DNA from 3 places in the Phocaeicola dorei genome. Region 3 is predicted to be linked to each of the others. Evidence: riboswitches for the same ligand, from Rfam matches in the RefSeq annotation. Region 3 holds a riboswitch; each other region holds the start of a gene.
The links. Region 3 has a riboswitch for cobalamin ahead of GKD17_RS01995 (anaerobic ribonucleoside triphosphate reductase). Riboswitches for the same ligand answer to the same signal wherever they lie in the genome.
Positions count from the first base shown of each region.

Region 1: it holds a riboswitch for cobalamin, as region 3 does, so the genes downstream of both, nrdD (anaerobic ribonucleoside-triphosphate reductase) here and GKD17_RS01995 (anaerobic ribonucleoside triphosphate reductase) in region 3, are expected to answer to the same signal.
Region 2: it holds a riboswitch for cobalamin, as region 3 does, so the genes downstream of both, GKD17_RS10705 (TonB-dependent receptor) here and GKD17_RS01995 (anaerobic ribonucleoside triphosphate reductase) in region 3, are expected to answer to the same signal.

Region 1 is NZ_CP046176.1:2,568,907-2,576,571, reverse strand. It holds gene nrdD (anaerobic ribonucleoside-triphosphate reductase) at 1-1,000, opposite strand, end outside; cobalamin riboswitch at 1,131-1,349, opposite strand; cobalamin riboswitch at 1,442-1,647, shown strand; gene GKD17_RS10765 (cysteine-rich CWC family protein) at 1,712-1,963, shown strand; gene accC (acetyl-CoA carboxylase biotin carboxylase subunit) at 1,929-3,440, shown strand; gene GKD17_RS10755 (acyl-CoA carboxylase biotin carboxyl carrier protein subunit) at 3,465-3,980, shown strand; gene GKD17_RS10750 (acyl-CoA carboxylase subunit beta) at 3,983-5,515, shown strand; gene GKD17_RS10745 (putative transporter) at 5,641-7,329, shown strand; gene GKD17_RS10740 (cyclase family protein) at 7,349-7,665, shown strand, end outside.
Region 2 is NZ_CP046176.1:2,555,136-2,562,800, forward strand. It holds gene GKD17_RS10695 (1-deoxy-D-xylulose-5-phosphate synthase) at 1-1,128, shown strand, start outside; gene GKD17_RS10700 (ABC transporter substrate-binding protein) at 1,237-2,394, opposite strand; gene GKD17_RS10705 (TonB-dependent receptor) at 2,408-4,585, opposite strand; cobalamin riboswitch at 4,640-4,843, opposite strand; gene GKD17_RS10710 (hypothetical protein) at 5,026-5,406, shown strand; gene GKD17_RS10715 (TonB-dependent receptor) at 5,515-7,665, shown strand, end outside.
Region 3 is NZ_CP046176.1:476,227-483,891, reverse strand. It holds gene lgt (prolipoprotein diacylglyceryl transferase) at 1-448, opposite strand, end outside; gene GKD17_RS02020 (diaminopimelate dehydrogenase) at 555-1,454, opposite strand; gene ruvA (Holliday junction branch migration protein RuvA) at 1,630-2,223, shown strand; gene GKD17_RS02010 (hypothetical protein) at 2,309-3,133, opposite strand; gene GKD17_RS02005 (CCA tRNA nucleotidyltransferase) at 3,151-4,653, shown strand; gene trhA (PAQR family membrane homeostasis protein TrhA) at 4,658-5,293, shown strand; cobalamin riboswitch at 5,375-5,557, shown strand; gene GKD17_RS01995 (anaerobic ribonucleoside triphosphate reductase) at 5,588-7,665, shown strand, end outside.

The DNA of each region.
Region 1 (7,665 bases), 2.1 Mb from region 3:
TCTGCAACCAACTTAGTGAATTCCAGTCAGGTTGGCTTCCATCGGGAAAAAAGAAGTTACCAAAAAGACTTTCAAAATAATATTTGTCATAGTAAGCTACATTCCAAAAGACGGCTTGAAAATTACGCGCCCCTGTAGGCTGGTTAATAGAATATACTATTTGCTCGAAACAGTCTGTAATGATTTTGTCTATTGTTCTTTGTTTGGTAGATAAATCAACAATCTTATCGGGATACTTATAATATTCCTGCCCATATTCCAAACCAATGAAATAATTCATATACATCAAAAACTCTGGAGTAGCACAGGCACCACTTAACATACTGGATACAATAAAAACCATATTGACAAATCCACCACAAAAAGATTTCAAGTTAGTAGGAGCCGTAGAGTTCCCTCCCACTGCTATCGTACCATTATTCAACCAAGGATACATAGTAATGCTGGCACAATAATTAGCCAGATTAGTTTCATCATTTTTATAAATAAAATGATGATTCAGAAGTTCCAAATAACGATCGGACAATTCCTTTCCATACATGTCTTTCAAACGGTCAGTCAACAGACGACGGTTGAGACGAATAAAATTTGATTTGGGTAACTCTCCTATCAGCGTAGCAATATTCTTATTCTCCACATTGGCATTCGCATCATATTTACTGCCGGTTGCCGGATTGGAAGCGTCACAATAGTCAAGCAAAAACTTCAGTTTATCTCTCACCTCACGATCCTCCAAATGTTTCTGACGATACAGCATATACGCCTTGGCAACACTGTAATAATGTTCAGCCATCAGGGCCACCTCCACCTGATTCTGGATTTCTTCCACATTCATTCCATCACTGACACTAACGCGACTCAATACAGTAGTAATCACATCCTGGGTAGCAAAACTTCCTACTGACAAAAATGCTTTGGCTATTGCATTTTTAATTTTATCAAGAGAGAAAGTTTCTTTTTTACCATCTCTCTTAATAATAAATACCTCTGAATTAATCATACTTATAAATTAAGGTTATACAAAACACACATTATTCAATATAAGTCTTTCACACACGACAATTCATGGAAACCAGTAATAAAAAGGATCAGTATGATTCGTTCTATCGCCTTTCACCCGAAAGCCATGAATGATATAAACAATAACGGCAGGTCTTCTGACTTGTTTCCGTTGTAACGCCTTCCCGGTTTTCACAATAACCAGTGGCTAAGAATGTCACAACACTTCCCCACACTATGGGAGGATAAAACTTACAGCTACGGGGATAGTTCCTGATTTGCACAGGATTCCCTTTTAATTCCGTTTCGCGCCAACGGCTAATCCGGAAACCGATATTACTGACAAAGTTAGGAATTAAATCAATAAAACAACTGGAAAAAGAAAAAAAACTTCAAGCAACACTTTTTTCATCTTTTCCGCTTCGTTTAATTATAAAATCCATTATCTTTGCCCCGAATTGGTTTCGGATAGTCTATCTGCTATTCGGATTAAAAGGGAATCGGGTGCAAATCCCGGACAGTCCCGCTGCTGTGAAGCTCTGCTGGAATCTTGAAAAATACCTTTGCCACTGATGTGACAATCCTCACATCGGGAAGGCTTCAAGATAAGGAGTCAGTCAGAAGACCTGCCATTCATTAAAGGCTGTTTTTACTCGTGGGATTAGGAAAGCAGTACGAAAGAAAATAAGAAAATAAAAAATTTACGGGAGGAATGCCTATGAAAAAGGTATGTCCACGTTGTGGTGCAACATTTGATTGTATGCACAATGATATTTTATCGTGTCATTGCGCAACTGTCCGACTGGATGCTCTGCAACGCACCTATTTAATGGAGAATTATTCCGATTGCCTGTGCCATGACTGCCTGAAAGCCGTCAAGGACAGTTTCTATGCCTGCGAAATTAACCCCCGTTATAATAAGAAGAAAAATGATAAAGAAAGTATTGATTGCAAACAGAGGTGAAATAGCCTTACGTGTAATGCGTTCCTGCCGAGAAATGGGCATACGGACCGTTGCTGTCTTTTCAGAAGCCGACCGCACTTCTCATCATGTGATGTATGCTGACGAGGCCTATCTTATAGGTCCTGCTATAGCCAGGGAAAGCTATTTAAATATAGAAAAAGTAATAGAGACTGCCAAACGATGCAAAGCCGATGCCATTCATCCCGGTTATGGTTTTTTGTCCGAGAATGCTGATTTTGCCCGCCGATGCAAAGAGGAGGGGATCATCTTTATCAGCCCTTCCGCCGAGACGATGGAAGCGATGGGTGACAAGATTGCCGCCCGTAAGCGTATGATTGCCGCAGGCGTTCCCGTGGTCCCCGGTACGGAACAACCGTTGCAAAGTGCCGAAGAGGCGGTACGTATCTGTAATGCAATAGGCTATCCTGTCATGCTGAAGGCTTCTATGGGAGGCGGCGGTAAAGGGATGAGGCTGATACACAGTGAAGACGAAGTGGTGGAGGCATATAACACCGCCCGTTCCGAGTCCATGTCTTCTTTCGGGGATGATACGGTTTATCTGGAAAAATTTGTGGAGGAACCCCATCATATAGAATTTCAAATTCTGGGTGACAATCATGGCAATGTAATCCATCTGTTTGACCGCGAGTGTTCTGTCCAGCGTCGCAACCAGAAGATTGTAGAGGAGAGCCCGTCTCCGTTCCTTACTCCGGAACTCCGCCAGGAGATGGGGGAAAAGGCAGTGGCTGCCGCCAGGGCGGTGAACTATTCGGGAGCCGGAACTATCGAGTTTCTGGTGGACAAGAACCGCGATTTCTATTTTCTGGAGATGAACACCCGTTTGCAGGTGGAGCATCCCATCACCGAAGAAGTGGTGGGCGTGGATCTGGTAAAAGAACAAATCCGTATAGCCAATAACGAGGTGCTGCACCTGAAGCAAGAAGAACTTTTCCAGCGCGGTCATGCCATCGAATGTCGTATCTGTGCGGAAGACACGGAGAACAACTTCATGCCTTCGCCGGGTATCATCAAACAGCTGACGGAGCCTAACGGCATCGGCGTACGCATTGACAGCTACGTTTACGAAGGTTACGAGATTCCCATCTATTACGACCCGATGATAGGCAAGCTGATTGTATGGGCTACGACCCGCCAATATGCCATAGAACGTATGCGCCGGGTACTTTACGAGTACAAGATTACGGGGCTGAAGACCAACCTCAGTTATCTGAAACGCATCATGCATACCCCCGACTTTGTAAAGGGTGAGTATAATACCTTGTTCATAGAGAAGAACTCGCGTATGCTGCTCCGTGGCAACGGTAATAATGAGGAGATTGAGAATATCGCCATGATCGCCTCTTATATTGACTATCTGATGAATCTGGAAGAGAACAAGAGTCCCCAGCTGTCTGATGCCCGTCCCATCAGCCGCTGGCGTGAGTTCGGCTTGCAGAAAGGAGTATTGAGAATCTGATTCTTCATTTAATTAAGCAAAAGTATGGAAATACATATTGGAGACCGCGTAGCCGATGTGACGTTGGTGAGCAAGGAAGGAAACAAGGTACAGTTTATGATTGACGGAAAACCGTATGATGTGGATATCGTTATGGCCGAGAACGGAAGCTGTTCCATCCTGCACGATGGCAATTCCTTCAATGCCGAACTGATCCGTGGGGAGGGTGGAAAGAGTTATGATGTGAATATGTTCTACCGTTCCTATCATGTGGACATAGTGGACACCCAGACCAAGTATCTGCGTATGAAAAAGGGCGGCGAGGAGAGACAGGATGACAAGATTGTAGCTCCCATGCCCGGAAAGGTTGTAAAAATTCCCGTCCGGAAAGGAGACCGTCTGTCATCCGGGGATATTGTGGTAGTGCTGGAGGCCATGAAGATGCAGAGCAACTACAAAGTGACCTCGGACTGCACGGTAAGGGATATCCTGGTCAATGAAGGGGATTCCGTCAATGCTAACCAGGTATTAATAGTATTGGATATAATAAAAGAAGATTGATCATGACAAGAGAAGAAATATACAGCCGGTTTAAAGAGCTGGACAAACGCGCGTCGCTGGGCGGCGGTGTGGACAAGATCGAGAAACAACACGCCCAAGGGAAGATGACCGCTCGCGAGCGTATCGGAATGTTGCTGGACAAAGGTACGTTCAATGAACTGGACAAGCTGGTGAACCACCGTTGTACCAACTTCGGCATGGAGAAGAAGCAGATTGCCGGAGATGGTATGGTCACCGGTTACGGAAAGATAGACGGCCGTCCGGTGTTTGTCTATGCATATGATTTTACCGCACATGGCGGCTCGCTGAGCGAGACCAATGCTGCCAAAATCGTGAAGGTGCAACAACTGGCTTTGAAGACGGGAGCTCCCGTTATCGCTTTGAACGATTCGGGAGGCGCACGCATCCAAGAAGGGGTGAACAGCCTTGCCGGATATGCCTCTATTTTCTATCAGAACACTATCGCCTCAGGTGTTATCCCGCAGATTTCCGCCATCTTGGGTCCTTGTGCCGGAGGAGCCTGCTACTCACCAGCACTAACCGATTTTATCTTTATGGTAAAAGAGAAGAGCCACATGTTCATCACCGGCCCGGATGTGGTGAAGACTGTGACTAACGAGGAGGTGGGCAAGGAAGAACTGGGCGGTGCCTATACCCACAGCAGCAAAAGCGGTGTGACCCATTTTATGTGCGACAATGAGGAGGAAACGCTGATGAGTATCCGTGAATTGCTGAGTTTCCTGCCTTCCAACAATATGGAGGATGCGCCGTTGGTTCCCTGCAACGATGACATCCATCGTCAGGTGGAGGCGTTGCAGACTGTCATTCCCGAAGATCCGAATATGCCTTATGATATAAAGGATATCATCGAACCGGTGCTGGATAACCAGTATTTCTTCGAGGTGATGCCTCACTTTGCTAAAAATGTGGTGGTGGGGTTCGGTCGCCTGGGAGGTCGTTCCGTAGGTATTGTTGCCAATCAGCCCGCCTGGCTGGCCGGCGTCCTTGACATTGACGCCAGTGACAAGGCTGCCCGTTTTATCCGTTTCTGCGACTGCTTTAACATTCCTCTGATCACTTTCGAGGATGTTCCCGGCTTCCTGCCCGGAACAATACAGGAACACAACGGCATCATCCGCCACGGTGCGAAGATAGTTTATGCATACGCCGAAGCTACAGTGCCCAAGGTAACTTTAATTACCCGTAAAGCTTACGGAGGTGCCTACATTGTCATGTCCAGCAAACCGACGGGAGCCGATGTGAACCTGGCTTATCCACAGGCGGAAATAGCCGTTATGGGAGCTGCGGGAGCTGTAAATATCCTCTATCGGAAATCCACTCCTGAAGAAAAACAAGAAATAATCAAAGATTACGAAGATAAATTCTCTAACCCTTATTGTGCGGCAGAACGCGGCTTGATTGATGAAGTGATTATGCCCCGTGACACCCGCTATAAACTCATTCAGGCTTTGGAAATGTGTCACAACAAAAACCAAAGCAATCCGCCTAAAAAGCACGGCAATATGCCGTTGTAATTGTTCAATGTGTGTGTATCCCCGCAGAAGTGATTTTTCCGGGGATACTTTTACCAACCCATATGATGGGAAATTTTAAATATAAAATGATGACTTAGTTAAAAATAAATATATTTCTTAATACTATGGAACTTCTTAAAAACCTCTTTGAAGGATATCCCAATCTTTGGGGCGGAGGTGTAGCACACTCCGTACTCATTCTGTCACTAGTTATCGCCTTTGGAATTATGCTGGGTAAAATAAAAATATCCGGCATCTCACTTGGTGTCACATGGATTCTTTTTGTCGGTATCGTATTCGGCCATTTCAATCTGAATCTGGATGAACACCTGCTACATTTTCTAAAAGAATTCGGTCTTATTTTGTTCGTCTATTCCATTGGTTTGCAGGTGGGTCCCGGTTTCTTCTCAGCCTTTAAGAAAGGAGGATTTACGCTGAACATGTTGGCTATGGGGGCTATTTTTATCAGTGTAGTCATTACTATCATTTTACATTTTACTACCGGAACTCCCATAACCACCATGGTCGGCATTCTCTCTGGTGCTGTTACCAATACTCCCGGCCTTGGTGCCGCCCAACAGGCAAATAGTGATTTAAATGGCATAGATGCACCGGAGATTGCGATGGGATATGCTGTTGCCTATCCCTTGGGGGTGGTTGGTGCCATTCTCTCATTGCTTGCACTGAAATACATTCTTAATATCAAAACATCACAAGAAGAAGCTGATGCCGAAAAAGGATTGGGACATTTACAGGAACTGACCGTACGCCCCGTTACATTAGAGATAAAAAATGAAGCAATACATGGGAAGACCATTAAGGAAATACGTCCTTTGGTAAACCGCAACTTCGTCATTTCGCGCATACGCCATCATGACGGACAACAGGAAGTGGAACTAGTAAATTCAGAAACGATATTACATATTGATGACAAGATTCTGGTTATCTCGAACCCTATTGACATTGAAGCGATTACAGTATTTTTTGGCAAACAGGTAGAAATGGAATGGGAACAGTTAAACAAGAAACTTATCTCACGCCGCATTTTGATAACAAAGCCTGAGTTAAATGGAAAAATGCTCTCACAACTTAAGATACGAAATAACTTCGGTGCGAGCATCACCCGTATCAACCGTTCAGGAGTAGACTTGGTAGCCTCCCCACATTTACAGTTGCAAATGGGCGACCGTGTAACTATAGTTGGTAGTGAACTTGCTGTCACTCATGCCGAAAAGGTTTTAGGAAACTCCATGAAGAGACTGAATCATCCCAATCTTATCCCCATTTTTTTCGGCATCGCATTAGGATGTATCTTGGGAAGTATTCCATTTATGTTTCCAGGTATTCCACAACCAGTAAAACTTGGTCTAGCAGGTGGACCGCTTATTGTATCCATTCTTATCAGTCGTTTCGGTCCTCAATATAAAATGATTACATACACCACGATGAGTGCTAACTTGATGATAAGAGAAATCGGGATTTCCTTATTCCTAGCTTGTGTAGGGTTGGGAGCCGGGAAAGATTTTATAGAGACAATTGTAAATGAAGGTGGATATATTTGGATTATGTATGGAGCTATTATTACGACCGTACCATTAATCATAACGGGGCTCATTGGGCGTTATGCCTGTAAATTAAACTATTATACCCTTATTGGTGTATTATCAGGAGCAAATACTAATCCGCCTGCCCTCGCCTATTCCAATGATCTGACTTCATGTGACGCTCCGGCCGTGGGATATGCCACCGTATATCCGCTTGCTATGTTCCTACGCGTACTTACGGCTCAATTATTGATACTCTCATTAGGTTAAACTTTAAAATTCTTTAAATATGTACCAACAAGAAACGATTACCAAAGAACTACATTTACAGTTAAGTGATGAAGATTTGGCACAGTTCGAACTTGATGCCAAAGAAACGGAACGCCTCGGACACATCGGCACCCACATGGATTGCTATATGGAAGCTCCCCGCTATAAAGAATATGTAACAGATGCCGTCGTGGTAGATTGTCGGAACGGACTACCAGCCGACGAATACTTTAATAACTTGGACATAGAAGGTAAAGCATTGGTTTTATATACCGGCAATATGGCAACCAACGACTATGCAACCAAAGACTTCTTTATGTTTGACATGAAGCTTAA
Region 2 (7,665 bases), 2.1 Mb from region 3:
TATGTGGGAGAGGGGAATGATATTCCGTCTTTGATTGCGGCTTTTGCCAAGGTGAAAGATACATCACGTCCCACAGTGGTTCATATTCACACACAGAAAGGAAAGGGATACGCTCCGGCAGAAGCCGACCGGGAGGAATTTCATTGGGAGATGCCTTTCGATCTGGAAACGGGTAAGCCGAAGGTGGATTGCAGCGGTATGGAGGATTACCATAGCCTGACCGGGAAGTTTTTGTTGGAGAAGATGAAGGAGGACCACACGGTTGTTGCCATCAGCTCGGGTACTCCTACTGTGATAGGTTTTACTCCTGAACGCCGGAAACAGGCAGGGCGTCAGTTTGTGGATGTAGGTATTGCCGAGGAACATGCCGTGGCATTGGCATCGGGTATCGCTGCCGGTGGCGGACGTCCGGTGTACGGGGTTTACAGTACTTTTGTCCAGCGTTGCTATGACCAGTTGTCTCAGGATTTGTGTATCAATGGAAATCCGGCGGTGATCACTGTGTTTATGGGGACAGTAGCCGGAATGAACGATGTGACTCATCTGGGTTTCTTCGATATTCCGCTTATCAGCAACATCCCGAATATGGTTTATCTGGCTCCTACGTGTTCCGAAGAGTATTTTGCTATGTTGGAATGGGCTGTCCGCCAGACGGAATATCCCGTTGCTATCCGTGTGCCGGGAGCGGCAGTGGTGCATCGTAAGGAAGAGTTTGACACGGATTATAGCGAGTTAAACCGCTACAAAATGACAGCCAGGGGAGAAACTGTCGCTATTCTTGCATTGGGTGCTTTCTATGATTTGGGACAGGCTTTGAAGAATAAGCTCCGGGAAGAGTCGGGTGTTGAGGCTACTTTGATTAATCCCCGTTACATAACAGGGCTTGACGAACCGATGCTGGAAGAGTTGAAAGTGGGGCATCGTATTGTCGTAACGTTGGAAGACGGGGTGCTGGATGGAGGATTCGGCGAGAAGATAGCGCGTTATTATGGTAATTCTGAAATGCGGGTGCTGAATTACGGACTTCGTAAAGAATTTGCAGACCGCTATAATCTGGATGAGCTGATGAAAGCCAACAGGTTGACTGACAAGCAGATGGCGGAGGATATTGCCGGTATATTAGGATAACCGTTTTACGGAATGGCTGAAGTTCAAGACTTCAGCCATTTTTGTAATAGTGAAATAGATAAGCCGGATTAAAACTGTTTGTTACCATAAGTATGAGAACTGGAATACTTATTCTTTTTCCAGAAGCGAATAAAACACAGGATGATAATCGGGAAGTAGTTCCGGGTGAAAAGCTTTTATCATGTCACTCAGAAGAACATCGGGTGAGAGGGGAAGATTCTCATACAAAGGTATCCATTCCAGATTGCAATAAATAACTTTCTTTTCTTTAAAAGCCCGAAAATCAGCATATTGTGGATTGGAAGCTTTTAATGCTTCATAAGAGAATTCTCCTTTATAACCATTCATCACTCTCCAGTAGCCGGCATTATATCCTTTGGCGTATACGGTTTCAAAATCCATGAGTACACCTCCTGTTTCAGGATTATCCTTCATAAAGTAATCGGCCCCTGCGTCGGCGAACAAGCGGGCATAGAAACTTTGTCCTCCGGGTACATACCAGGTACCTCTTCTCATTTCTCCGCTGAATACACTGGGACGCTGTTTTACATTGGAAACTTTGGCTTTCAATAGGTTATAGCGTTGTTCCATTTGTGCAAATAATTGGCATGCCTCTTCCTCTTTACCGATAAACATACCTGCTACCTTGATCCATTCGGACAGCCCCAATGGTGATGTTTCCTTGAATGCCCAATAGGGGACCAGAGGGATGTTCAGCCCTTTCATCACTTCATACCCTCCCCGGCGGTTGGGAGATACGAAAATGATATCGGGTTGGGATGCAATGATAATTTCCGTATCAAAGTTTCCTTCCATTCCTATCTTTTTCACCCGTCCGTCTTTTAATCGGGCAAGCCATTCCTTATTCTGCATCCGGCGGGTGGTACTTGTCGCTACCACTTTGTCATAAGCATTCAGACCGGTAAAACCTGCCAGTTGCGGCGTGGTCATGCAGATTACTCTGTCTGTCGGAGTCGGAATAACGGTATAGCCATCGGGTATCTCGGCTTTTGTTCCTTTAGGAACTAAGGCGAAAAGTTCGGGTATTGCATGGTTATTGTTCGGCTCCGAGATGTACAGAAGCTTTACTCCATCCGGACGAACAGTTATTTTGAAGCCTTTGGCATAACGGGGGGCCAAGGCTGTTTGTATGGTATCTGCGGAAGATAGCCCGTTTTCACTCACTGGGTTGCGGCTTTTATAGCCGCAACCTGCCAGGCAGAAAGTTGTTATGAGCAGATAGACAAGTCTGGTTTTAGAAGCCATGCTAAAAATAGTTTTATTGCTTGAAACGAACCAGCAGACTGACATAGAAAGAGCGTCCCGGTGTCAGAGTTGCATAATTACTGTTATAAGGACGGTCATCTGTGTAATTGAAAATGTTTTCAACTCCGACGGCGGGTTCCAGAGCAACAGATTTTAAATTGAATGAATGGCGTGTGTTGATATCCCAAAGCTGGTGGGCGGGGGCGTCACCGTAAGTTTTAGACCAGCGTGTACCTTGATAGCGTCCGTTGATTGCAATATTGAATGTATAATCATTCCATGTTTTTCGCCAACTGGCATTGAAATTACCCGAGTGACGTACTGTTCTTTCCAAACGGATGTCTTCTGTACGGTTGCGCCCGTCCGTGTAAATATAGTTTGCTCCGAACATGAAGCCTGTGAAGGGACGGACTGAAAAACCTATGTCAAAGCCTTTCACACGTGCCTTTTCTATATTACGGTACTGGCGTCTGCGAGTGATACCGTTTTCAATATCTTCGGGTGTTGTTCCTATATCTTCCGCTTCGATCTTGTCTTTCAGGTCATTCTGATAAATGGAAGCGGCAATGGAGAACAAGCGATGATTGTATTCTATATTCAAATTATAGAAATTGCTCTTTTCCGGGTCCAGGCCAGGGTCTCCGACAGTGATTTGTCCACGGCTTTCAGAAACGGCATACATTTGTTGCAAGGTAGGTGAACGGAATCCGGCAGCGTAAGATGCACGTACATTCAGTCCTGAATATTGGTACATCAAGGATAGTTTGGGCGTGAACTGGCTTTTAAACTTTTCATTATAGGCATATCGTATACCTGCCACTACGCTGATTGCATCCAGTAGTTTTACTTCGTCCTGTACGTATGCTGCCAGTGTATAAACACTTTGGTATTCATTATTCAGCATCTTGCTGGTTTCAGTCGGCTCCAAGCCTTCGAATACATAGTCCAGTCCGGTAAAAAGTGTATTGTTCTCGTGAGTTTTGAATACACCTTTTAGATTGGCATTGGTGTAAGTCTGGTCTTTACTGAGGACTTCATCACCGGTTTTATGCGTTTTTGCATCATTTATATAGTCATAAAAAGAACGGAAATTGGTGGTGCTTATATTCCCTTCTATATATGAAGCCCGCTTAGCCAACAGATATTTGGCTGTTCCACCCACTGTATAGGACTGATGCCGGTTGTTGTAATCGTAAGCTCCGGTACGGTCGTTTTCGCTGATAAAAAGATTACCGTTTAAATGAAGACTTAAACGCTCTGTGGCTGCGTAGCTCAAGGTTTGGCTCACATTATGCGAATGATTTTTATAGACCGGTTTCTTTGTGGTTTCCACCAGTTCTCCCTTGCTTTCCTCATACGGATTCAGTTGCCATCCATCCGAAGTGCGGTAATTATAGTTCAAGTGTGCGGATAATTTTCCATCATTGGCGTCTGCGTTGACTGATTCTGAAATTCGTCCGTGAGAACTTACACGGGTATTGGAAGATACATTCAATGCAGATTTAGGATCATCGGTAATGATATTGATTACTCCTGCGATGGCGTCACTGCCATAAAGGGCGGAAGATGCTCCTTTTAATACTTCAATACGTTTTACGGCATCCATATTGATCCGGTCGTAATCTATAGACCCCGAAATATCTCCGGCTACTTTTTTACCGTTAATTAATACGAGGAGGTATTTATCAGGCAGTCCGTTTACGTATAGGGTTGTTCCCATAGCGGTGGTTTGCACCGAGATAGAGGGAACTAGTTTCACCAAAGCATCCTGGAAACTGGATGGATTGGCATTTTGCAGGTCACGTTGGGAAATGACCTCTACGGGTACAGGGCTGTCTTTCAGCTTGTGGTGAGTTCCGGTTCCGGTTACCACTACCTGATCCATGTTGAAAGTGGTACCTTTCAGCCTTATCACCATTTCTTTTTGACTTTGACTGACTTTCTGAGTAACAGGAGCATAATTCAGGCAACTGGTACGCAGGGTATACGTCCCCTCTTTGATGTCTTTCAACAAAAATTCTCCTTTAGGATTGGTAGCACATCCTATTGTAGTTTGTTCCAAACGTACGTTAGCGCCTTCCACCGGCTTTCCTGTACGGGCATCCACTACTTTTCCACTTAACGATATCTGGGCGGATGCACACACCACCATGCTGCCGAATAAGGCTGTCAGTAAACATTTCTTTTTCATCGAAATAATTTAAGAATTAATAATTAGCTTTCCTGGCCCCGGGAAAGCGTGAATTATCTATGTTCAGACTTGGCAGGTTTCCTGGCTTCACCCTGAAAAGCGCCTTCCCATTTCTTACAAAGGAAACAGTGGCATGGCGAGAGTTGCTTTTCATTGGACGGGCTTCACAGTAGCGGGCACTGCTTCGGATTCTATAACCGAATTCCCTTTTATGCAAATACGGAAAGTACTTACATCACCAAATCTGATGCAAAGGTAGGGTTTTATTTTAAAATCTTTTGGGATTCTGAAAATAAAAGAAACATTTTTGTGATGTTTGATACTGATTTATAGGCTTCTTAATATATAAGGAAGGGACAACTAAGGACGAATGGGCATTTTCTTTGGCAGGATGAGAGGCTTGTTTCCGATTTTAAATCCATAACTACTATTAATAGGTATTGACTGCTATTGGAAATAGTTCTATCTTTGTCCCCGTTACGATGAAGAAATATTTGATTCATATTCTAAAGCTCTTCCTTCCGCTGATATTTATTGCCTATTTGGGAGGGATCACCCTTTTTACTCACTCGCATGTGGTAAATGGGGTAATCATCGTACATTCGCATCCGTTTAAAGGGGAGCATCAACATACGGAGGTGGAATTGGAAACAATTTTCTTCCTCTCTTCTTTCGCTGCTTCCGATAGTTTGCTCACACCATTTTCCGCATCAATCTTATTAGTATTGCTATGCTTGCTGGCTACTCCGATTGTAGAACACATTAAACTGGCAAAAGCTTGTTGCGGCATTTATTTGCGTGCGCCTCCTGTTGTTTATTAAATAAAGAATTTTCACGTTAGTAGAATGTTTTCCGTTGCCATTATGTGCATACGGATTCGTTCTTCTGACCGCTATCCTTTTATTCATAAATAAACAGAACAAGAACACATGAAGAAATACATTTTTTTCTTGATGGGAGTAGTATGCTTTTTACTCTCGTCACTGGCTGCGCACGCCAATGAATTGAATAAGTCTGATGCAAATATTATAGGACATGTATTAGATGAGAGTACGAAAGAACACCTCTCTTTTATCAGTGTATCGCTGAAAGGGACTACCATAGGGACTATGACTGACGCCAGTGGACACTATTTTCTTAAAAATCTGCCTGAAGGAGAATTTACCATGGAGGTAAGTGCTGTCGGTTATAAGACAGTCAGCCGGAAAGTAACTTTAAGAAAAGGGAAAACTTTGGAGGAGAACTTCGAGATAGAAGAGGATCTGATAGCGTTGGATGGAGTAGTGGTGTCTGCCAATCGTAGTGAGACCACCCGCCGTATGGCACCTACTTTGGTAAACGTAATGGATGTGAAAGTATTTGAGAATACAAATTCCTCTACATTGTCGCAAGGGCTGAATTTCCAACCCGGAGTGCGTGTGGAAAATAATTGTCAGAACTGTGGTTTCCAACAAGTACGTATCAATGGGTTGGATGGCCCTTATACGCAGATATTGATCGACTCGCGTCCTATATTCAGTGCTTTGGCCGGTGTATATGGATTGGAACAGATACCTGCCAATATGATTGAGCGTGTAGAAGTGATGCGCGGAGGAGGTTCGGCATTGTTCGGCTCTTCAGCCATTGCGGGAACCATTAATATTATCACTAAGGAGCCTGTACGGAATTCAGGACAATTGACACATACCCTGACAGGTATAGGAGGTACTTCTTCTTGGGACAATAATACGACACTGAACGCTTCATTAGTGACTGATAATCATAAAGCAGGATTGTATATTTTTGGACAGAACAGAGAAAGAAGCGGTTATGACAGTGACGGAGATGGATATACCGAATTGCCAAAACTGAAAAATCAGACAGTAGGTTTTCGTTCTTTTATTAAAACAAGCACGTATTCAAAACTGACTTTTGAATATCATCATCTCAGTGAGTTCCGTCGTGGCGGGAATAAGTTGAACCGTCCTCCCCATGAAGCGGATATAGCCGAACAATTGCAGCATACTATCAATAGCGGGGGAGCGAAATTTGATTATTTCTCTCCTGATGAGAAACAGCGGCTGAGTGTATATGCCTCTGCACAGCATACAGGACGTGACAGTTATTATGGTGGAGGACAAGATGTGAATGCGTATGGCGCGACCACGGATTTTACCTGGGTCACAGGATCGCAGTATATCTATAGTTTTGATAAATGCTTTTTTATGCCTGCCGATTTTACCGGAGGTTTGGAATATAACCAGGATAACTTGACGGATGATATGTGGGGATATAACCGTTATACCAGACAAGAAGTCCGTATAGCCAGTGCATTTTTCCAAAATGAATGGAAGAATAAGCAATGGAGTTTTTTACTTGGAGGACGTTTGGACAAACATAATATGGTGGATCATGTGATCTTTAGTCCGCGTGCTAATCTTCGTTACAATCCGACCGAGAATATGAACCTGCGTGCCAGTTATTCTTTCGGATTCCGTGCGCCTCAGGCTTTTGATGAAGATTTACATATAGAAAATGTAGGTGGGACAGTGTCTATGATTGAACTGGCAAAAGACTTGACAGAAGAAAAATCACAAAGTCTGAGCGTATCGGGAGATTTGTATCATCGTTGGGGAGATTTCCAAGGAAACTTGCTTATAGAAGGTTTTTATACTTTGCTTTCCGATGTATTTGCCTTACGCCAGATAGGGGAGCGTGACGGTATTATTATCAATGAACGGTATAACGAGAAGGGAGCCAAAGTGTATGGTTTGACTTTGGAAGGAAAGATTGCTTATCGTTCCTTACTTCAATTGCAGGCCGGCGTTACCATGCAGAAAGCTGAATACAAGCAGGCACGTGCATGGAGTGATGATGAAACGGTGCCGATGGAGAAAAAAATGTTCCGTACTCCGGATACTTATGGATATTTCACTTTGTCATACAACCCTTTCGTACCGATGACTATTGCATTGTCCGGTACTTATACCGGTAGTATGATGGTAGAGCATAAAGCTGGTTTTATTGATAAGGACATTGCAGTGAATACACCTGATTTCTTTGAATTGAATCTGAAAGCCGGTTATGACTTCAATTTGTAT
Region 3 (7,665 bases):
ATATCTCGGAATTCATTAAATTACCCAAACGGATACAGAAGCAGACAATCGCCACAGCAGGTATCATGCGGTCAAACAACCACCACACACTTTTCCGGGTTACTTTTTTTGAATACCACATCAGAGCCAGAATGATGGCAAACACCCCTCCATGACTTGCCAACCCACCTTTCCAAATCTTGAATATTTCAACAGGATGGGCGCTATAATAGTCCCATTCATAAAATAAACAATGCCCCAGACGGGCGCCAATGACCGTACTGACTATGCAATAGACGAAAAGCTTGTCCACCCAGTCTTCCGGATACTTCTCTTTTTTGAATAAACGGCTTACTATTTCATAAGCTAATATGAAACCAAGGCCCCACATCAGCCCATACCAACGCACTTCCCAACTACCTACTTTAAATAAGATAGGATCCACATCCCATACAATACTTGCTATCATTGTTCTATTTCTTTGTTTATGAGCACAAAGGAAATAAAAAAAACTCTTCTCCGAAATAAAACGGAGAAGAGATTTTCAGAATATCGTTCTTTTTGAGGAAACCTCTTTATACCAAATGCGCAATCAGTTCCTCACGGTCGCCGCACAGCAGATCAATTACAGGAACTTCAATCATGGTATAACATCCGGGCTGCTGTTTCATGGAGGCACGTGCCACGCAAACCAGCACCTGTGCGGTAAGAGCCGGATTATTAATCTTCATGTCAAACTCGAACAACTGATTATGGGTCTTGCCCGATACCCCTTTACGAACCAGGTTAACGCCATGACCCACGTCATTCAAATCGTCCACACATGGAACTTGTTTTACATGTGTCTCGTCATTTACAAAATAAGGATCCGACTTGATGGCGGCTTCCACAGTCTTGAAGTCCGCACCTTCCTCCAGTTCCACATACACCATACGGCGATGGATACCGGTACCCACAGGAATAGTCATGGACAAAGCATCCTTCACTCCATCAATGGCACGGACTGCTACGGAATGCCCCATGCTGCGTCCCGGACCGAAATTGGTATAAGTAATGCCCTTCGGAGCGATGGCTTCCAACAGTGTACGAACTACAGAATCGCTTCCCGGATCCCATCCGGCAGAAATAATAGCGACAGCCTTACCGGCCTTTGCCGACTCATCCAATGAACGGCGGAGAGAAGTGATTTGTGTATGAATGTCGAAACTATCTACCGTATTGATACCCATTGCCAGAATCTCTTTAGCATATTTTTCCACGCTACGGGTCGGAGTAGCCAGCACAGCCACATCCACATCTTTCAATTCCTTTATATCTTTCACCACAGCGTATGCTTCCAACTCGGCAGGCTTGTTTTCCGCACCGCTACGACGGACGATACCTGCAATCTCAAAATCGGGAGCAGCTTCCAAAGCCTCCACTACATACTGACCAATGTTACCGTATCCAACCACGGCCGCTCTTATTTTTCTCATCTTTTATTGGGTTTAGTTTACTATTATCTGTTAATTCGCTGCAAAAATAAACATTTTGCCTCATTTTTTTGTTCACTACGACCTAATAATTTAAAAATATTCTTGCCGAACTTATAATTTAAAAGATAGATGTCCTATTTTTGCAAAGAACTGTAAATTTTCAAATGAAACAACCATGATAGAATATATTAAAGGAGACATTGCGGAGATTACTCCGGCAACGGTAGTTTTAGACTGTAACGGGATGGGATATGGCATCAATATCTCATTGAATACGTATTCGGCCATTCAGAATCAGAGCAATACGAAATTATATATTTATGAAGCGATCCGGGAAGACGCCTACGTACTCTACGGATTCTCGACCAAGCAGGAACGGGAGTTATTTTTGTTACTGATTTCCGTATCGGGCATCGGCGGCAACACGGCACGTATGATTCTGTCGGCTTTATCCCCTTCCGAACTGTGCGGAGTAATCAGTTCCGGTAATGACAAGTTATTGAAAACGGTGAAAGGCATCGGCCTGAAAACTGCCCAACGCATCATAGTGGACTTAAAGGACAAGATCGCCACTTCGGGCGTGGAAACAGTGAACAGTGAAATGTTTGCCAATCCGGCCAATACAGAAATTCATGACGAGGCTATCTCCGCACTCACCATGCTGGGATTCGCACAAGCCGCATCACAAAAGGTAGTGGCTGCCATACTGAAAGAGGAGCCTGCCGCCCCGGTAGAGAAAGTGATCAAGCTGGCCTTGAAGCGATTGTAAGGGCTATACATGAAACAAGGGACACGGACAATGCGGACTTTGGGGAATCTTTTCAAAATCCGCTTTGTTTGTGTTCCGATTCACATCACTTCTCTTCCTCCTGTTCCTGCATTTTGCGGGTTACAAACTCTATTTTCAAGTTCGCTTCTTTCTTATCTTTACGGATTTGTTCCATGCCGGACAGGATGCGCGCCAATTCTGTTAATTCTGCAATCGCCTTACGGTCATTGGGTTGCATAGCCGTTTTATAAGTACGGTCTCCGATAAACTGAAGTTGAATATTCTTATCTTTGTTCGCTACAATAAAAGCGATAACGCCGCCGTCTTCCCCCATCTTATAATCGGCCTTCTCGATTGCACGGCCCAAGTCAGTGGTTTCATAGCTGTCTTTCGAGGCGGGAGTTTCGGCAAAGGTATCCCCCACACTCACTTTCACCGCCGTGTGATGCAACGTGCCTCCTGCACAATAAATAGAGGTAAGGGACATTTCCCCCTGCTCGTTCACTTGTCCGCGCAAGAATGAACGGCCTATATTCTTTTCTACCGTCTGGGTAGGATAAAAATAGTTACCCACCTCCTGATATGCAGTATCTTTCTCAAGAACAAAATTACCTTTGACGGAATCCAGCTGAGCTTGTCTCACCACCATCATGCTATCCAGGTAAATCAGACTTTTCTGCTGTTCTTTCAAATCCACCTGCTGCATCAGCTTGACTCCCTGTTTTCTGGCTTCAAACGCTTTCGGATAAAGGATGCGGATACTGTCTATCTGCAATTTGGCCTCATTAAAGTTCTCTTTTTCCAAAGCCGCTTCAGCCTTACGCAAATTTTCTTGCGCTTTCTTCTCGCCGCCATCATCACAACCGGCCAGCAACAAGGCAAATAATGCTACTAATCCTATCTTTTTCATGTACTTGATCGTTTTATATGCAGGCAAAAATACAATTTAATTGCGTGATTTCTCCTTATCCTGCGCAAAAAATCGTAAATTTGCCCCTCTTTAAGATGAATATGGAACTAAAAGAACATTTTAATAATAAGATATTCAAGTTAATCTCCGAAACGGCAGACGAACTGGGATTGGAATGTTACGTTGTAGGAGGTTATGTACGAGATATATTTTTGGCACGTCCCTCTAAGGATATAGACGTTGTAGTAGTAGGAAGCGGAATTGAAATGGCACAAGCCCTCGGCAAGAAGCTGGGACGCGGAGCACACGTTTCTGTTTTTAAGAATTTCGGCACGGCACAAGTTAAATACCATGACACGGAAGTGGAGTTTGTCGGTGCCCGTAAAGAGTCGTACAGCCATGACAGCCGTAAGCCCGTAGTAGAGGACGGCACCTTGGAGGACGACCAAAACCGGCGCGATTTTACGATCAATGCCATGGCAGTGTGCCTGAACAAAGCACGTTTCGGTGAATTGGTAGATCCTTTTAATGGACTGGACGATTTGAAAGAGAGAACTATCCGTACGCCGCTGGACCCGGACATCACTTTCAGTGACGATCCGCTCCGCATGATGCGTTGTGTCCGGTTTGCCACACAACTGAATTTCTATATTGATGACACCACTTTCGAAGCACTGTCACGTAACAAGGAACGCATTCATATTATCTCCAAAGAGCGCATCGCCGACGAGTTGAACAAGATCTTGCTCGCCCCCATACCGTCCAAAGGCTTTATAGAACTGGACCGCTGCGGACTGTTACCTTTGATTTTTCCTGAACTGGTAGCGTTGCAAGGAGTGGAAACCCGGAACGGCCGTGCCCATAAAGATAACTTCTACCATACCTTGGAAGTTGTGGACAATATTTCCAAACATACCGACAACCTATGGCTACGTTGGGCCACTCTGTTGCATGATATAGGCAAGCCACGTACCAAACGCTGGGAACCACGTATAGGATGGACTTTCCATAATCATAACTTTATCGGTGAGAAAATGATTCCGGACCTCTTCCGCAAGATGAAACTGCCCATGAATGAGAAGATGAAATATGTCCAAAAGTTAGTCAGCCTGCACATGCGTCCCATTGTTATCGCAGATGATGTAGTAACTGATTCCGCCGTGCGACGTCTGCTTTTTGAAGCCGGAGATGATATTGACGACTTGATGATGCTGTGCGAAGCGGACATCACTTCAAAAAATGAAGCACGAAAACAAAAATTCCTGGATAACTTCAAACTGGTACGCCAGAAACTGAAAGACCTGGAAGAAAAAGACTGGATACGCAATTTCCAACCTCCGGTAGACGGAGAAGAAATTATGCGGATATTCGACCTGCAGCCCTGCCGTGAAATAGGCAGTCTGAAAAGTTCTATCAAGGATGCCATACTGGATGGAATCATCCCTAATGAACATGATGCTGCTTTAGAACACATGTTGAAGAAAGCAAAAAGCATGGGATTAACACCCAAAAACTTATAAGAAATTGACCATACACTATACCAAAGGAGAAGAGTGGGCCAATACCCTGTCACATGGTGTTGGTATCCTGATAGGTATCGCCGGCGGCGGTTATCTGTTGCTTACTGCCATGAAAAGTGGCAATCCGTGGGCAACAGGTGGCATGTGGCTCTATCTATTCGGTATGCTGTCTTCCTATATCAGCTCCACCTGGTATCATGCCAGCAAACCATCTCCTCACCGCGAAGTGTTGCGCAAATTCGATCATGCTTCGATTTATCTGCATATCGCAGGAAGCTATTCCCCCATCATGCTGATAGCCTTGCGGGAAGCAGATTATTGGGGATGGGGAATTCTTAGTTTCGTATGGCTATGCGCCCTCGCCGGGATCATTCTATGTTTTTGTAACCTGAAAGAACATAGCAACCTGGAAACAATTTGCTATATAGCCATGGGATGCAGCATTTTTGTAGGTTTCAAGCCGCTCTGCCAACATGTACCTCCTGTTTTTATTTATTGGTTAATCGGCGAAGGAGTGTCTTACATCACCGGAGCTGTCTTTTATTCCTTCCCCCAATTGCCCTATATGCACTCTGTTTTCCATCTGTTTGTATTAGGAGGAACAATCTGCCATATGATGGCATTGTGGTACATTTTATAACCCTCCCATCTTCAATAAGTTATCCGTTTTGGAAAACTTTTATTTATTTTTTAAACAGAAAGTTTCCCAAAATGTTATACCTTTGTAGCCGTCCGACAAGGTGAAGTTAACCCCTTCTAAGAGGGAATGCCGTGAAAATCAGCAACAGTACCCGCTGCTGTAATTCTCGTTGAACTGAAACAATATGCCACTACAAAACTATTTGCGGGAAGGCGTTTTAAGGGAGAGATAAGTCAGAAAACCTGCCTGGAAGGACAGCCAAGTTTTTTAAATTAACAATTAATTTTTCCAACAATGAATTACGCTGAGATTTGTATTATTAAGCGTGATGGAAAGCGGGAAGACTTTTCCATCAGTAAAATTAAAAATGCAATCGGCAAGGCATTCCATGCCTCCGGAATTGACAATGAAGACAAACTGATTGCTGAAATTACCATGCGGGTTATCAGCAATTTTGTATCTCCAACCATCAGTGTGGAAGAGATTCAGGATCTGGTAGAAAAGGAACTGATGAAAGTACGTCCCGAAGTGGCTAAGAAATACATTATTTATCGCGAATGGCGGAATACGGAACGCGACCGTAAAACGCAAATGAAGCACATCATGGACGGCATTGTAGCCATCGACAAAAATGATGTCAACCTGAGTAATGCCAACATGTCCAGCCATACTCCCGCCGGACAGATGATGACTTTTGCCTCGGAAGTTACTAAAGACTATACCTATAAATATTTGTTGCCTAAAAAATATGCCGAAGCGCATCAGTTGGGCGACATACATATACATGATTTGGATTACTATCCCACCAAGACTACCACTTGTATCCAATATGACCTGGATGACTTGTTCGAACGCGGCTTCCGCACTAAAAACGGAAGTATCCGTACTCCACAGTCCATTCAAAGTTATGCCACTCTGGCCACCATCATATTCCAGACAAACCAGAACGAGCAACATGGCGGACAGGCTATCCCCGCCTTCGACTTCTTTATGGCGGAAGGGGTACGGAAGACATTTCGCAAACATCTGAAAACTTTAACCGAGTTTTATATAGAAGTAGAAGGAAAAGAACCCGGAACAGAGGCTCTCAAGAAAATTGAAGAGAAAGCATACGCCATGACGCGCAAAGATACACATCAGGCAATGGAAGGATTCATCCACAACCTGAACACCATGCATTCGCGAGGGGGAAATCAAGTCGTATTCAGTTCCATCAATTATGGAACAGACACTTCTCCCGAAGGCCGCATGGTCATAGAGGAACTGCTGAAAGCTACCATCGAAGGCCTGGGTACCCGTGGCGAAGTACCAGTCTTCCCCATACAGATATTCAAGGTTAAAGACGGAGTATCTTATTCCGAAGAGGACTATAAGAAAGCCATGGAAAATTTCGAAGCGGCACTGGAAGGCAACATGGAATTCCAAGCTCCCAATTTCGACTTGTTTCTGAAAGCTTGCCGTACCACCGCAAAAGCCTTGTTCCCTAATTTTATGTTTTTGGATACTCCTTATAACAAAAATGAGAAATGGGATATCAAGGACCCTAAACGTTACCGCTATGAACTGGCAACTATGGGATGCCGTACCCGCGTATACGAAAATGTAGCGGGTGAAAAAAGTTCATTAGGACGTGGCAACCTGTCATTCACCACTATGAATATGCCCCGGCTGGCCATCGAAGCACGCATCAAGGCAGAAAGTCTGGAAGAATCAGGCAAAAAAGAGGCCATAGAAAGAAAAGCAAAAGAAATATTCATAGAAAGTGTACATGCTTTGTCCGAACTAATCGCCGAACAATTGTATGCACGCTACCAGTATCAACGTACAGCCTTGGCACGCCAGTTCCCGTTCATGATGGGGAATGATGTGTGGAAAGGCGGAGGAAAACTTTCGCCCAACGACCAGGTGGGGGATGTATTGCGTCAAGGCACATTGGGGATAGGCTTTATCGGCGGGCACAATGCCATGATGGCTCTTTATGGAGAAGGTCACGCACATAGCCAGAAAGCATGGGATACATTATTCGAAGCCGTTACGGAAATGAATAAAGTGGCAGACGAATACAAACAGAAATATCAGTTGAATTTCTCCGTACTTGCCACGCCTGCCGAAGGACTTTCCGGACGATTCACCCGTATGGACCGCCGCAAATACGGCATCATTCCCGGCGTGACGGATAATGACTATTATGTAAACTCTTTCCACGTAGATGTAAAAGAGCCCATCACCATCACCGAGAAGATAAAACGGGAAGCTCCTTTCCACGCCATTACCCGCGGAGGACATATCACTTACGTAGAACTGGACGGAGAAGCTCAGAAAAATGTAAAAGCCATAGCCAAGATTGTAAAAGTAATGCATGACGAAGGCAT